DNA from 3 places in the Bacillus sp. MUM 13 genome. Region 3 is predicted to be linked to each of the others. Evidence: riboswitches for the same ligand, from Rfam matches in the RefSeq annotation. Region 3 holds a riboswitch; each other region holds the start of a gene.
The links. Region 3 has a riboswitch for cyclic di-GMP ahead of BIV59_RS11320 (EAL domain-containing protein). Riboswitches for the same ligand answer to the same signal wherever they lie in the genome.
Positions count from the first base shown of each region.

Region 1: another riboswitch for cyclic di-GMP. It lies ahead of BIV59_RS22830 (anti-repressor SinI family protein); the one in region 3 lies ahead of BIV59_RS11320 (EAL domain-containing protein).
Region 2: another riboswitch for cyclic di-GMP. It lies ahead of BIV59_RS24485 (HAMP domain-containing protein); the one in region 3 lies ahead of BIV59_RS11320 (EAL domain-containing protein).

Region 1 is NZ_MLYQ01000040.1:46,981-51,279, reverse strand. Features, by position in the region: gene BIV59_RS12150 (TasA family protein) at 1-197, shown strand, start outside; gene BIV59_RS12145 (LPXTG cell wall anchor domain-containing protein) at 295-1,005, shown strand; gene BIV59_RS12140 (hypothetical protein) at 1,026-1,211, shown strand; cyclic di-GMP riboswitch class I at 1,414-1,501, shown strand; gene BIV59_RS22830 (anti-repressor SinI family protein) at 1,530-1,691, shown strand; gene BIV59_RS12135 (helix-turn-helix domain-containing protein) at 1,798-2,124, opposite strand; gene secA (preprotein translocase subunit SecA) at 2,457-4,299, shown strand, end outside.
Region 2 is NZ_MLYQ01000068.1:8,529-12,827, forward strand. Features, by position in the region: gene BIV59_RS16140 (3-oxoacyl-ACP reductase family protein) at 1-732, opposite strand, end outside; gene BIV59_RS24480 (methyl-accepting chemotaxis protein) at 750-1,697, opposite strand; partial or broken gene BIV59_RS24485 (HAMP domain-containing protein) at 1,692-2,474, opposite strand; cyclic di-GMP riboswitch class I at 2,572-2,660, opposite strand; gene BIV59_RS23760 (hypothetical protein) at 2,935-3,072, opposite strand; gene BIV59_RS16150 (nucleotidyltransferase domain-containing protein) at 3,183-3,908, opposite strand; gene BIV59_RS16155 (Dph6-related ATP pyrophosphatase) at 3,912-4,299, opposite strand, start outside.
Region 3 is NZ_MLYQ01000038.1:53,176-57,474, forward strand. Features, by position in the region: gene BIV59_RS11315 (SDR family oxidoreductase) at 1-261, opposite strand, end outside; gene BIV59_RS11320 (EAL domain-containing protein) at 529-2,145, opposite strand; cyclic di-GMP riboswitch class I at 2,519-2,603, opposite strand; gene BIV59_RS11325 (alpha/beta fold hydrolase) at 2,833-3,660, opposite strand; partial or broken gene BIV59_RS24045 (IS1595 family transposase) at 3,911-4,037, shown strand; gene BIV59_RS11330 (hypothetical protein) at 4,117-4,299, shown strand, end outside.

The sequences.
Region 1 (4,299 bases), on a different contig from region 3:
CTGACCAAGTGAAAAATTTAAGTTTATTTGAATTGCTGGGTAAAGAGAGGAGCGGACTACAAGCTCATACTGAGGACAACTTATATGTACAATTTGAATTTGTCGATAACGATGCAGACCAAAATCAATTCCAGGGAGATTCTATCAGCCTTCACTGGAAATTCGATGCTCAACAAACCAAGGGTGAATCAAAATAATGAAATAGCTAAATAAAGGCGGGAATTCCATTCCCGCCTTTATTTAAATTAATTGTGATGCTGTTTTTAAACTACATGGTGATTGCGGGGTAATGCCGTGCATAAAAAAAGGCTATTGGCAAAGCCGGTTTTGATTATTGCTGCATTATTGGTGATTTACAGCTTTATCTATCCAAGTGTCTCTGAAGCATCGGAGCAGGAAATTGATATTGAAACAAACCCAGATCAGTTTTTATTTAAGGTAGGAAACTTAAAGCCAGGTGACTGGATGCCTCGTGAAATTACGATTCGCAACGCGGGCAAAAGGGATTTTAATTATTATTCTTTTGTTGAAAAAAAGCATTCGGAAAAAGAGTTATTTGTAAACCTGACATTATCCGTTCAAGACAAGAATAATCATTTCTTATACAAAGGGAAGTTAGCTGATTTTAAGGGATTTCCTCCCCGCTTCTTAAAGAGCGGCAGATCAGAAACTCTGCAATATACCGTTAAGATGCCAGAGGAGCTTGGGAATGAGTTCCAGGGTTCTGCGGCAGCAGCTCTATTTAAATTTTATGCCCAAGAGCCGGATTCTGCTGTAACACCTCCTTCAGGAAATGCCGGCGGCACTTCTCCTGATCATCATGGCAGCATGCCTGGACAGCAGCAAAACATGGATACAAAGCATGCTGACCATAACCAAACGGGAGAAAAGCTTCCTGATACAGCAACTGATACTTATAACATTCTGCTGGCTGGAGTATTTTTGACTCTTTCAGGCGGCACATTGCTTATTTTGCAGAAAAGAAAAAAACGAGAACGGCATTAAACAATAGAGGAGTTGTCAGTATGTACCGGAAAAATTGTTATAAATGCCACAGGCCTTCTTTTAGCAGTGCGGGTGATGGCCAATGGCTATGTCCTGTATGCGGGGCTGACTTAACGGATCAAAAGCTATTTCAGGCTGTTTCAATAGAAAATAGCCAGCAGAAATATGAATCTGTTAAAAAAAGCTACTCGCCAGGAAAGAAATAAAGAAAAAACTATATGGTTCGACATGAAGTGCAGCTGCCTCTGCCGTTAGCACATTTCCATCTTGCTAAAAAATGCGAATTGTTAAAATTTAGTATAAAATGTAAATAAATAGTTGGAAAATTCCTAAAATAATCGACAAGAAACAGCATAGGTTAACCTGCTTAACTATTATAATAAGAAAACTAGCTGATTTTTTTATGAATGCAGAAAAAGGCAAACCTATTGAAAGATAGGGACGCAAAGTCACGGGTCTAAGGGTGGAATAATGCTATGGCGGCCGGTCTGCCTGAAATACAAAGGTATTTTGGGAGGTTAATGATGGGAAAGACTGTATTGGATCTAGAGTGGGTTGAATTAATTAAGGAAGCTAAATTAATTGGAATTAACAAGGACGATATCAGGCAATTTCTCTTATCAAAGCAATCATTATTCAATCAGGGCGGACCAGAGACTTGTGAAAATACATATACGGAAAGCTGATGTAATTTGAAAGCCCTTAAACAAACGGCAATCTGGCCGGTTGTTTAAGGGCTTTGTCTTGGCGAATTTTCATACTTAATTTGCTTTTAGTTCCTGCTTATGATCACTATTCATCTTCTTTTTTCAATCTCCACTTGTTGAATTCGATAAACTCACGGAACTGGTCTTTGGTCACTCCAGAATCCATGGCTTCCTGAATGATATTCAGCCAGTCGGCATCCAGGTTTTCGGTGTCAGGCTCATCATGCAAAAGTGAATCTACCGGCACCCCCAGCACAGCAGATATTTTTTCAAGAAATTGAATGGAGGGGTTTGTTTGCAGGTTTCTTTCGAGTGAGCTTAAATATGATTTAGCTACTCCAGCTTTGTCAGCGAGCTCTGTCATGGACATTTTTCTTTTTTCTCTTAAATTTTTCACGCGGATTCCGATCATGTCACCACATCCTGAAACTTTTTCTTTATTTATCATATATATGTTATTTAATCTAGTCTATTTACATTTTACCAGCACTTATGCTATATAATCCATCTTTTCTTCAAATACAGTAAGTTGTACCTGCCATATAGAAATGGTAATATAAATTGTGGGCTTATTAGGCAGTTTTTTTGCAAAGCAGCCTATAAGAACGGCTGTTAAGAAACATGCCCATCTTCTATTTAAAATCAAAAATGGCCTGGCTTTGCTGCCAGGACAGTTGAAATAACAAATCTATCATTAAGTCAGCAAGTATTATTGATTCTATCGATAAAGAGGAGCGTTAATGAATGCTTAATATATTAAATAAAGTATTTGATCCAAATAAACGTGATGTAAAGAGGCTTCAGCGGATTGCTGATCAAATCGAGGGCCTTGCACAGGAAACGGCTGCTCTCTCTGACAGCGAGCTTAAAGCGAAGACGGAAGAATTCAAGCAGCGCTACCAAAACGGTGAAACGGTGGATGATTTGCTTGTTGAGGCATTTGCTGTTGTGCGTGAAGGAGCCAAGCGAGCACTCGGGCTTTATCCTTTCCATGTGCAGCTGATGGGGGGGATTTCCCTTCATGACGGAAATATTTCTGAGATGAAAACCGGTGAAGGTAAAACCCTTACCTCCACATTGCCGGTATATCTGAATGCAATCACAGGTAAAGGCGTTCACGTGGTTACGGTCAATGAATACCTGGCCAGCCGTGATGCTGCCGAAATGGGCAAGCTTTATGAATTCCTTGGCTTGACTGTCGGCTTGAACCTAAATGGCTTATCACAGGAAGAAAAGCAGGAAGCATACCAGGCAGACATCACCTACAGCACAAATAATGAGCTTGGCTTTGATTATCTTCGCGATAACATGGTGCTATATAAAGAGCAAATGGTTCAGCGCCCGCTTCATTTTGCAGTCATCGATGAAGTTGACTCCATCCTGATTGATGAAGCGCGTACACCGCTCATCATTTCGGGTTCAGCACAAAAATCAACAGCCCTGTATATCCAGGCGAACGCTTTTGTGAGAACGCTGGTAAAGGATACTCATTATACGTATGATGAAAAAACAAAAGGTGTCCAGCTTACGGAAGAAGGAATCAACCGCGCTGAGTCAGCATTCAATATTGATAACCTGTTCGATATCAATCATATTACCCTGAACCATCATATTAACCAGGCATTGAAGGCCCATGTAACCATGCACCTTGATGTCGACTATGTGGTGCAGGAAGGCGAAATTGTCATTGTTGACCAATTTACCGGCCGTTTAATGAAGGGCCGCCGCTACAGTGAAGGGCTGCACCAGGCTATTGAAGCAAAAGAAGGCCTGGAAATCCAGAACGAAAGCATGACTCTTGCGACAATAACATTCCAAAACTACTTCCGTATGTATGAAAAGCTTTCCGGAATGACTGGTACAGCTAAAACGGAAGAAGAGGAATTCCGCAATATCTACAATATGAACGTCATTGTCATCCCTACAAACCGTGAAATTGTCCGTGATGACCGTGCAGATCTGATTTATGCTTCCATGGACGGCAAGTTCCGGGCGGTTGTTGAGGATATTGCTGTGCGCCATCAAAAAGGGCAGCCGATACTTGTCGGTACAGTTGCTATTGAAACATCAGAAATCATTTCAAATTACTTGACTAAAAAAGGCATCCGCCACGATGTGCTGAATGCGAAGAATCATGAACGTGAAGCGGAAATTATTGCGAATGCCGGCGAGCAGGGTGCAGTTACGATTGCTACAAACATGGCAGGACGCGGTACTGACATCAAGCTTGGTGAAGGCGTGAAGGAATTGGGCGGCCTTGCAGTCATTGGTACGGAACGCCATGAAAGCAGGCGCATCGATAACCAGCTTCGCGGACGTTCAGGACGCCAGGGAGATCCGGGTGTGACTCAATTTTATCTATCAATGGAAGACGAATTGATGCGCAGGTTTGGATCTGACAATATGAAAAATATGATGACACGCCTTGGCATGGACGATACCCAGCCGATACAGAGCAAAATGGTATCAAGAGCTGTTGAGTCGGCGCAAAAACGTGTTGAGGGAAATAACTTTGATGCCCGTAAGCAGCTGCTTCAATATGATGACGTGCTTCGCCAGCAGCGTGAAATCATCTACAGACAGCGTT
Region 2 (4,299 bases), on a different contig from region 3:
AACTCCGCCATTGGGGCTTAAAATCTGCCCTGCATAAAAACTGGCAGAATCTGAAGCAAGGAATAACACACTTTTGGCAATTTCTTCAGGAGCTGCAAGTCTTTTCAGCGGATATTTGGCAGACTCCTCTTCAATATAATTCTCGCCAAATGCTTTAAGAATATCTGTCAAAGTTCCGCTTGGTGCCACTGCATTGACTAAGATGTCCGGTGCAAGCTCTCTGGCAAGCGCTTTTGTAAAGGCATTGATCCCGCCTTTTGCAGCAGAGTAATGTGTGAACTCCTCACATCCCAGGCTCCCCAGGTCAGAGGATATATTAATGATCCTTCCCCGTCCTTTTTCCTTCATCCTTTTTGCAGCAGCTCTTGCATTGTAAAAAGTGCCATATAAATGAACCTTTATCATCCGATCCCATTGTTCATCACTTAGGTCAGTAATAAGGGAGGATTGTGCAAACCCGGCATTGTTCACTAGAATATCAATGCTGCCAAGATGTTCATCCATATATGTGAACATGCTTTCTACCTGCGTGGAATCTGAAACATCCGCAAAATAGGCCAGGGCCTTCACGCCATGTTTTTCGGCTGCCGCTTTCACCTCTTCAGCCTCTTCATGATTACCCGTATAATTAATCACGATATTGGCTCCCTCACTAGCGAACCCAAGGGCAATAGCTCTTCCAATGCCTTTGCTGGAGCCTGTAACCAATACATTTTTCCCCTGAAATTTCATGAAAATTTTCCCCTTCCTTAAATCTTAAATTTACCGACGAGCTCTTGAAGCTCTTCGGCTGTCTTTCCCAGAGAATTTGAGGTTGCTTTGATTTCTTCCATAGAAGAAAGCTGTTCATAAGTAGCGTCAGAGACACGCCCCGAGAATTCCGATGTGCTTTGAGCAGTAGCTTTCATTTCATTTACCGATGCTGCAACTTCTTCTGATGAAGCAGAAATCTGTTCAGAGGCTGCAGATACCTCATGAATCTGCATGGCCACCTCTTCTGCAGATTCCAAGATTCGCTTGAATACTTCACCAGCTTCATTTGTAAGCTTCAAACCTGCTTCAACATTTTCTTCTCCTTCTTCCATAACAGAAATGGAGGAAGCAGAATCCTGCTGAATATCCCTGATTAGCTCCGTAATTTGAGTGGCTGAACTTGCAGATTGCTCCGCCAGTTTTCTTACTTCGTCAGCAACTACCGCAAAACCCTTGCCATGTTCTCCGGCACGGGCAGCTTCAATGGCAGCATTCAGGGCTAATAAATTGGTTTGATTGGCAATGTCAGATATAATCCGGACAAAATCATCTATTTTTGTTGTATTGTCATTTAGCTTGATTATCGCACTGCCAATTTGATTCACAGAGGTATTGATCAGGCTCATCTGCTGAATTAATCGCTGAATGATATAGTTTCCATCCTTCGCTTCACGTGAAGTAAGCGTAGAAGACTCTGAAACTATAAAGGATGATCCGGCAATTTTCTGAATTCCGTAGGCAGTTTCTTCAATAGCAGCTGCACTTTCTTCGGTCGTCCTTAATGTAATTTCATTGCCCTTTGCGACCTTCGCCACATCATCTGATACCTTCATTGAATATTCATACGTTTCTGATGCGTTTGCTGAAAGCTCTTCTGCAGAGGCTGCAAGGTAGCTCGACGTGTCATGAATATTGGTAATCAGCCCATTTAAGTTTTTCACCATCTCACCGATGGATCCTGATAGCCTGCCCACTTCATCCTTGGATGCTGCGGCCATATTGATATCCACCGTCAAATCTCCTTTTGCGATGCTGTCTGCAATGCCAACCATTTTTTTCAAAGGCCTAAGGAGCCTGTTTATGACAAAATAGAGCAGTGACATCATGACAATCAGCCCGGCAAGGGAGATGAGGATCTGATTTAATGTAGAGGAATTTAAAGACTTGTTTATGTACTCTGCCGAATAGTCAATTCCCAATACAGCAATTATTTCACCGTTATAGGTAACAGGTGTAAATACTGTTCTCCAAGTGCCGAAGCTGTCCTTAAAAATATCCGTAACCTGAGGCTTCCCTGATGAAATTGCCAGTTTCGCTGTTTTCAAATGGATGGGGGCAATATCCTTGAATAATTGGCCCGGCTTATAAATTTCATTTAAGTCACTCGTATATCCAATCGGAGCAAATCCGCCCTGTTCCGGTTTCCAAATATAGCTCCAGCTCATGATGCCCTGTTCTTTTTTTATGGAATCAAGCTGTTTTTGAACATTCTTGAACACAAAGTCATCCTTACTTGAAACACTAAGAAGCTGATGAATCTGTTCAGGATTCAAGTTCTTCTCTGTAAGCAGGCCGACACTGCTCAGTTCATGCTGTAAATCCTCCTGCATCTGTTGCTTTAAACTGTAAATACTAGTGCCAGAAAGTATGCCTGTTAAGATCAGCACAGTAATAAAGACAATAATTAAAATCTTGTTCCGCAGTGAAAGCTTTTTAATCATAAGTTTTCTCCTTTTTTAAAATTTGAGGTTCCTGGCTATCTTTAGCCATAAAAAAACACACCTGTTTACGGTGCGGTACAAATTAAAAACTAAAATGTACGGCAGCCCGGCTGTCTTAGCAGTCTAACCTGCCTTAGATCCGCGGCTTTGCGTCCCCATCTTTCAATGAGTTTGCCTTTGGCTAACGATCTATAGATTTTTTAAACAGCCCTATTCCCTCATGTACAAATACTTATATCGGAAACAAACCATAAATATTAACTCTCATTTCAATATTTATATAAATTTCCCACAACTGCCATAAAGAACCTTACTGACTTTTTTAAGCAAAAAAATAACCTCGAATGAATTCATTGACGATCATAAGATGGCTTGTACAGCAAGGGTATTGATATCAGCGCATAAATGACGGCCAGTTTGATTAACTGGCCGATAGTGTGTATCCCGGAGTGCGGAATCTTTAATTTTCTTTTTGCTCCCCATTTTCTTTTTCTGCACCCTGGGCAGCACTTTTTTCTGCTGTTTGTTGTTTAATCTGCTCACGTAAATTTTTCCGTAAATACTCACGCAATTGCTCTGTTCTTTTAATTCTTCCCATCGTCACTGCTCCTTCCATAATCATTTCATCATTAGTATATTATCCCGTTCTCCATTTTGTGTGGACAATATCCCAATTTTCTAATAATTATTCACAAGGGAAGCATTGCATCACTGATTTGTTTTTCCTGATGAAAACCCCTCGAACAGCCGTCCTCCATGTGGTTTTAAGACATTCTCAGTTAGAATGAGTACCCTATTTTTTTCATTGTATTGATAAAACGCACCGAAAGCATCAACAAAGGTTTTCGCAAATTGAGCATCAAATTGTTTTAATGACCGGACAATCCACTTAGAAGATCCGGTCCATTTGCCGTTTGTTCTCAGCACAAACTCATGAAGAAGGCCTGCCAAAGTATTCGCTGAAAAAATCGCTTCTCCCCGGTCATCTGCACCAATGAAATCATCCAATACATCGGTAATAAAGTACCTTTTTACATCAATAGTTTCTTTGCCCCAGCGCTTCGGCCCTTGTGCTAAAATCTCCTCAGCCTCTTTTTTCATTGAAGAAACGAATCCCTCATCTTTCAGGACGATTCCTTCTGAAACCATTTTTGGCAAGCATGGCTTTGCCCTTTCGCAATCGCTTTTAACATACTGCTGATAGGATGTTAAATTGTGCACAAACACTTCAATAGGCCATCCATTTTCAAATATAGATTCTCTGTAAGAAGATGGGACAGCTTGATCAATGATCACAATATCTAAATCAGAGGTACGAGTCTCTTCTCCGCGGACTACACTGCCGGCAAGAATGGCACCCTGGCAGCCTCCAAAATATGAAGCAACAAATTTCTTGGCGGCATCAATCGGTTTTTCCCTTAATACATCCCCCACATTTCATTTCCCCTTTTGTTTTTCAGCCAATGAAAAGGATTCGAACTCCACACGTTTTGTTGTTTCGTATTCGGCTATTTCTCTTTGATTCAATTCAATTTTTTTGCTGAACAAAGGCCCGTCATAAACAAATGTGTGATATTCTCCCGCTTCTCCCATTGGGCAAATATCCATGTTTGCTATTTCCTTTGCAAACTCCCAGTCTATGGTTCTTCCCAGCCACTTTTCCAATTTTTCATCTTTAATCGTACGGATGACCATTGCCCGATAACCTGATTCTATGAAGCGATGAAGATTTTCAAGTGCATCCTTCTTCTCCATCCAAAGTGGATACAAAGCCTCAAGTCCGGTTTTTGCGGCAACATCCTCGCCCCAGTCACGATGCTCCTGT
Region 3 (4,299 bases):
TCCTCCTTCATTGATCGCAGCATTCGCTACAAAGACGTCAAAATCATAGTTTTCAATCTGCTCTAGATCCCGCGGATTGGTAATATCAAGTTTAAAAACATCCATGTCCAGGCCCTTTTCCTCTGCTTCCCTGAGGAGATCCGTTTTCTGGGAAGTCAATTCTGTAGTGGCAATTACATGATGCCCCTCACTGGCAAGTCCCAGCGCAGCCCCTCTTCCAAGCCCTGTACCTGCACCAGTAATGAAAATTGTTTTAACCATCTGGCATTCCTCCTGTTGAAATCATCTACCAGATTCTTTTTTCCCTTTAGGCAGCAGCATAAACCTTTAAAACCTAGTGGTCCCCTTTTGTTCTGGGTATTACAGGTGAATTTTATTACACTATTGATAGATCCCGAAAAATGAAAAACACCCGGTTTCTCAACCTGAGTGTTCAGTGATTATTTAAATGATACCGCGAACATATTCTTCCTGCTTACTTGGACCAAAAGCGCTTAAAATGCTTGAAGAATGGTAACTAAATTCAGACTACACAACTTTTGAAATTTCAGCTAAACGGCGAAATTTAGTTTCACTTTTTTGCAATGCTTCTTCCTTGCATTTTCTGCATGTAATATCGTGATACATCATCAAAAATGAGAGATTTCCCTCATTCATAATGGTAATACCAGTCACCTCAATATCAATAATTGATCCATCCGGACGTTTAATTTTTTCTTCAGTCGGCGGAATTGCAATACCTATCTTGTTCATTTCATGAATTCTCTTTTCAATCAACGCGGCAGAATCAGGATGAAAATATTCCATAATGGACTTTCCGGCCAGCTCTTCAAAGGATGCGGCCCCTAATAATTTTGTGCAAGCCGGGTTGGCATATTGAATGATTCCCTGCTGGTACACTATGATTGGTTCTGGGTTTAACTCGACAAATCTTTTATACTTATCTTCGTGCATTTTTCTTTCCGTTATATCCGCACACGACCCTATAACCTCAATAACTTGGCCATCCTTCCAGATAGGGCGCAACGAGGCAATATACCAAATCCCATTGATATGCCCTTCGTATGTGAGGTTATTTTCTCCTCTCCAGGCTCTTTCATAATAAGTATGCTTAATGACAGCTTCTTCGTATAAAAGAAAATCAAAAACCTCTTTTCCAATGATTTGTTCCGGCAATATCTTTGCATGTGATAGTAATTCACCTGCACACAGGGTGTAAATGTATCGATTATCCCTCTTAATAAATTTAAAAATCAGCCCCTGCTGCTGGTTTACAGTATCCTGCAGATCTTGGCGGGATTTCTCCAATTCTGTCTCCAGCCATCTTTGCCGGCATATTTCATGAGTATTTCCGGCGATTTGAATCATTTTTTCAATTTTAGATATGTTTGCCGCAAATTCCTTTGGGGGCAACGGCTTGCTGAAAAAGTATCCTTGTCCCATATCGCAAAGATTGCTCTGAAGAAATGCCAGCTGCTCCTTTGTTTCCACCCCTTCAGCCACTACTTCCAAGTCAAGCTGATGGGACATCGCAATTATTGCTTTTACGATTGTTGCATCCTTGGGTTCTTCTGTACAGCTGCGGACAAAGCTTTGATCAATCTTAATTTTATCTATAGGAAATTCTTTTAAATAAGAAAGAGAACTATAGCCTGTTCCGAAGTCATCTAAACTGATCTTCACACCGGACTGTTTTAAATCTCTTAATACAGGGAGAGCAGCAGTTACATTCATTGTCATACTTTCAGTAATTTCAATCTCTAAAAACTCAGGAGCTAGTCCAGTTTCTTTGATAATAACAGTAATCGTCTCCACCAGGTTTGCCTGGGCAAATTGAAGCGCAGACAAATTCACCGAAATGACCATGGAAGGATAGCCCTTTTCCTGCCACTCCTTCATTTGCCTGCACGCTGTACGGATTACCCATTTCCCAATTTCAACAATTAATCCTGTTTCTTCTGCCAGAGGAATGAATTCTAAAGGCGAAACAATGCCTCTTATGGGACATGCCCAGCGGATAAGTGCCTCCGCACCTGTAATTTTCCCGGAAAACAAGTTAACTTTAGGCTGATAGTAAAGAAGAAATTCTTCGTTTTCCAATGCCCTTCGTAAATCATCTTCTGTAAAGTCATAAATATGTTCCATGATATATCATTCCACCCCCAATATAGTGAACTACTTTTTATTCACTGGTCATTTTGTATTTTTTTATTCTATCCGCACATATATGAAGGTTTTCTTCTTTGTTTATGCTCCTCTATCCATTGCTCTGCAGCCAATAACTACTATCTGGATGCTATTGCAGCATCTTTCATTATGGAAAATTATGCTGTGAACCATACTTCATTCGCTATATTCTGTACTCAAAGTTGTTCCCTATAGATCTCTGTATTTACCCGCTGCTTTCCAAAAGGCTTTCGCTGATTTTAAAAATATCGTCTAACTCCTGTAACCTATGCTTTTTTGCACACAAAAAAGAGACCTATCACTCGACCGATAAATCTCACGTTTACTGCTTACCGGCAACTGGCTGACATAGCTTTTACGCCTTAGTCCCTCTAGCTTTGCGTCTCCATTTTTCAATGAATTTGCCTTTTTTAATTCAATTAGGAAAATATACTCATTACTATTATAGTAGATATTTATTCCATTTCAAGAAATAATGGTTAAAAAGTAACCCCTGCGTTATTAATCATGCAAATTTCCTGATAATGACACTTATACACCGAAATCAGTAGTATGCATCTATTTAAGAACTCACCTCTAACAAAATCACCTGTACATATAGAAAATAATTTGTCAAAGCTCCGAAGTTTGTCAACTTTATGAAGTTTAATTTTTCATTTCACAAAATTGTATAATTGCCTGCGCAAACTCACCAGGAGTTTCAATAAATGGGTGATGTCCGCTATCCAATACACAATTAATACCTTCCCTAAAGTTAAAAGAGAGATGGTGTTCTGGTCCTATAGCATCATCGTATAGCCCGGATAAAATTAAAGCGGGCTTTTTAATCTCCTTCGTAAGCAAAGTAAAGTCTTTAAAATATTCCTCCTCCGATAATATATATTGCTGAAAATATGGGTGAGGCATTAATTCTTTATCAATTTCATCTATTATTGTTTTATTTTTTATGTTTTTATATTGAAGAGAAAAGTAAATATCCCGTTTTAATAATTCACTTTGAATGCCATAGAACGTACTCATAAGATCATTACCTTCCACTTCCATTTGTTCTATGTCTAAAATTTTTGAACCCTTTTTTATTTGATGGCGAAAGGATGCCTCCATGTTTAGGGTTACATTTGATAATATTAATCCTTTTGTATATTGACTAAAATAATAAGCGTAGTTTACAGCGAGAATCCCCCCGAATGAATGACCCATTAAGTAACATTCATCAATATTTAATTTCAATCTGACAGTATCAATGTCCTTCAGTAATCTTTTCAAAGAATAATTTTTCGTATTAGATGAAGATCGCCCGCACCCTCTTTGATCCATATAAATCATTTCCATGTGATCTTCTAAAAGACTCCCTGCTGTTTCACTAAACGATTTACTCCAATATCCAGGCCCTCCGTGGAGAAATATACATGGTATTCCTTTCCCCTTCACTTCTATATATAAATCAATTTCATCATCCGTCTTTATTAACATATATTCACCCCAATCTTTTTATATATAAAAATCCTCGAATATACAAAATTAAAACCGCACTAGCAGGTATCACTTTATCACCATAAATAAAAAGTAATTGCTTTGCCATGTTCCTGCCCTTTAGTTAAGTTTGATGCATTAATGCTGAGAAACTGGCTATGGTTTTTTTCCAGTTAGTCGGGTCCCCGTCCTTCTCAATAAATCTCCGCCAATACTCCCCGCTTTTTTTATCAAATGGCTCAGTTAAAGGTTATTTGTGCATAGTCGTAGTAACAAAAGCACTAAACAACATATTAGAGAATTCTTACTCTAATCATTTGTTTTTGAAATGACGGATACCCTAGGATAGTTTACGCCAATCAAAGATTAGTATATAGTCCTCTTTTAGTGTGCTGTTTACTAAAATATCCTTTATGGTTTATTATGGAAGATAAGGTTATGAGGAGTGTTGCTGAATTGAAGACTATTATTCAATCATTAGTTATTTCCTTTATAATTCATTTAGTCTATATAGTTGGAACAATGGTAGTTGGCTATATAAAAACAAGGAATTATAAGCCCGATATTGAGAACTCTTGGGAAAATATTAAAACACTTCAAAAAGAAGTGGCTTTCGGGGTAGTAGGTTCTCCGCTGTTC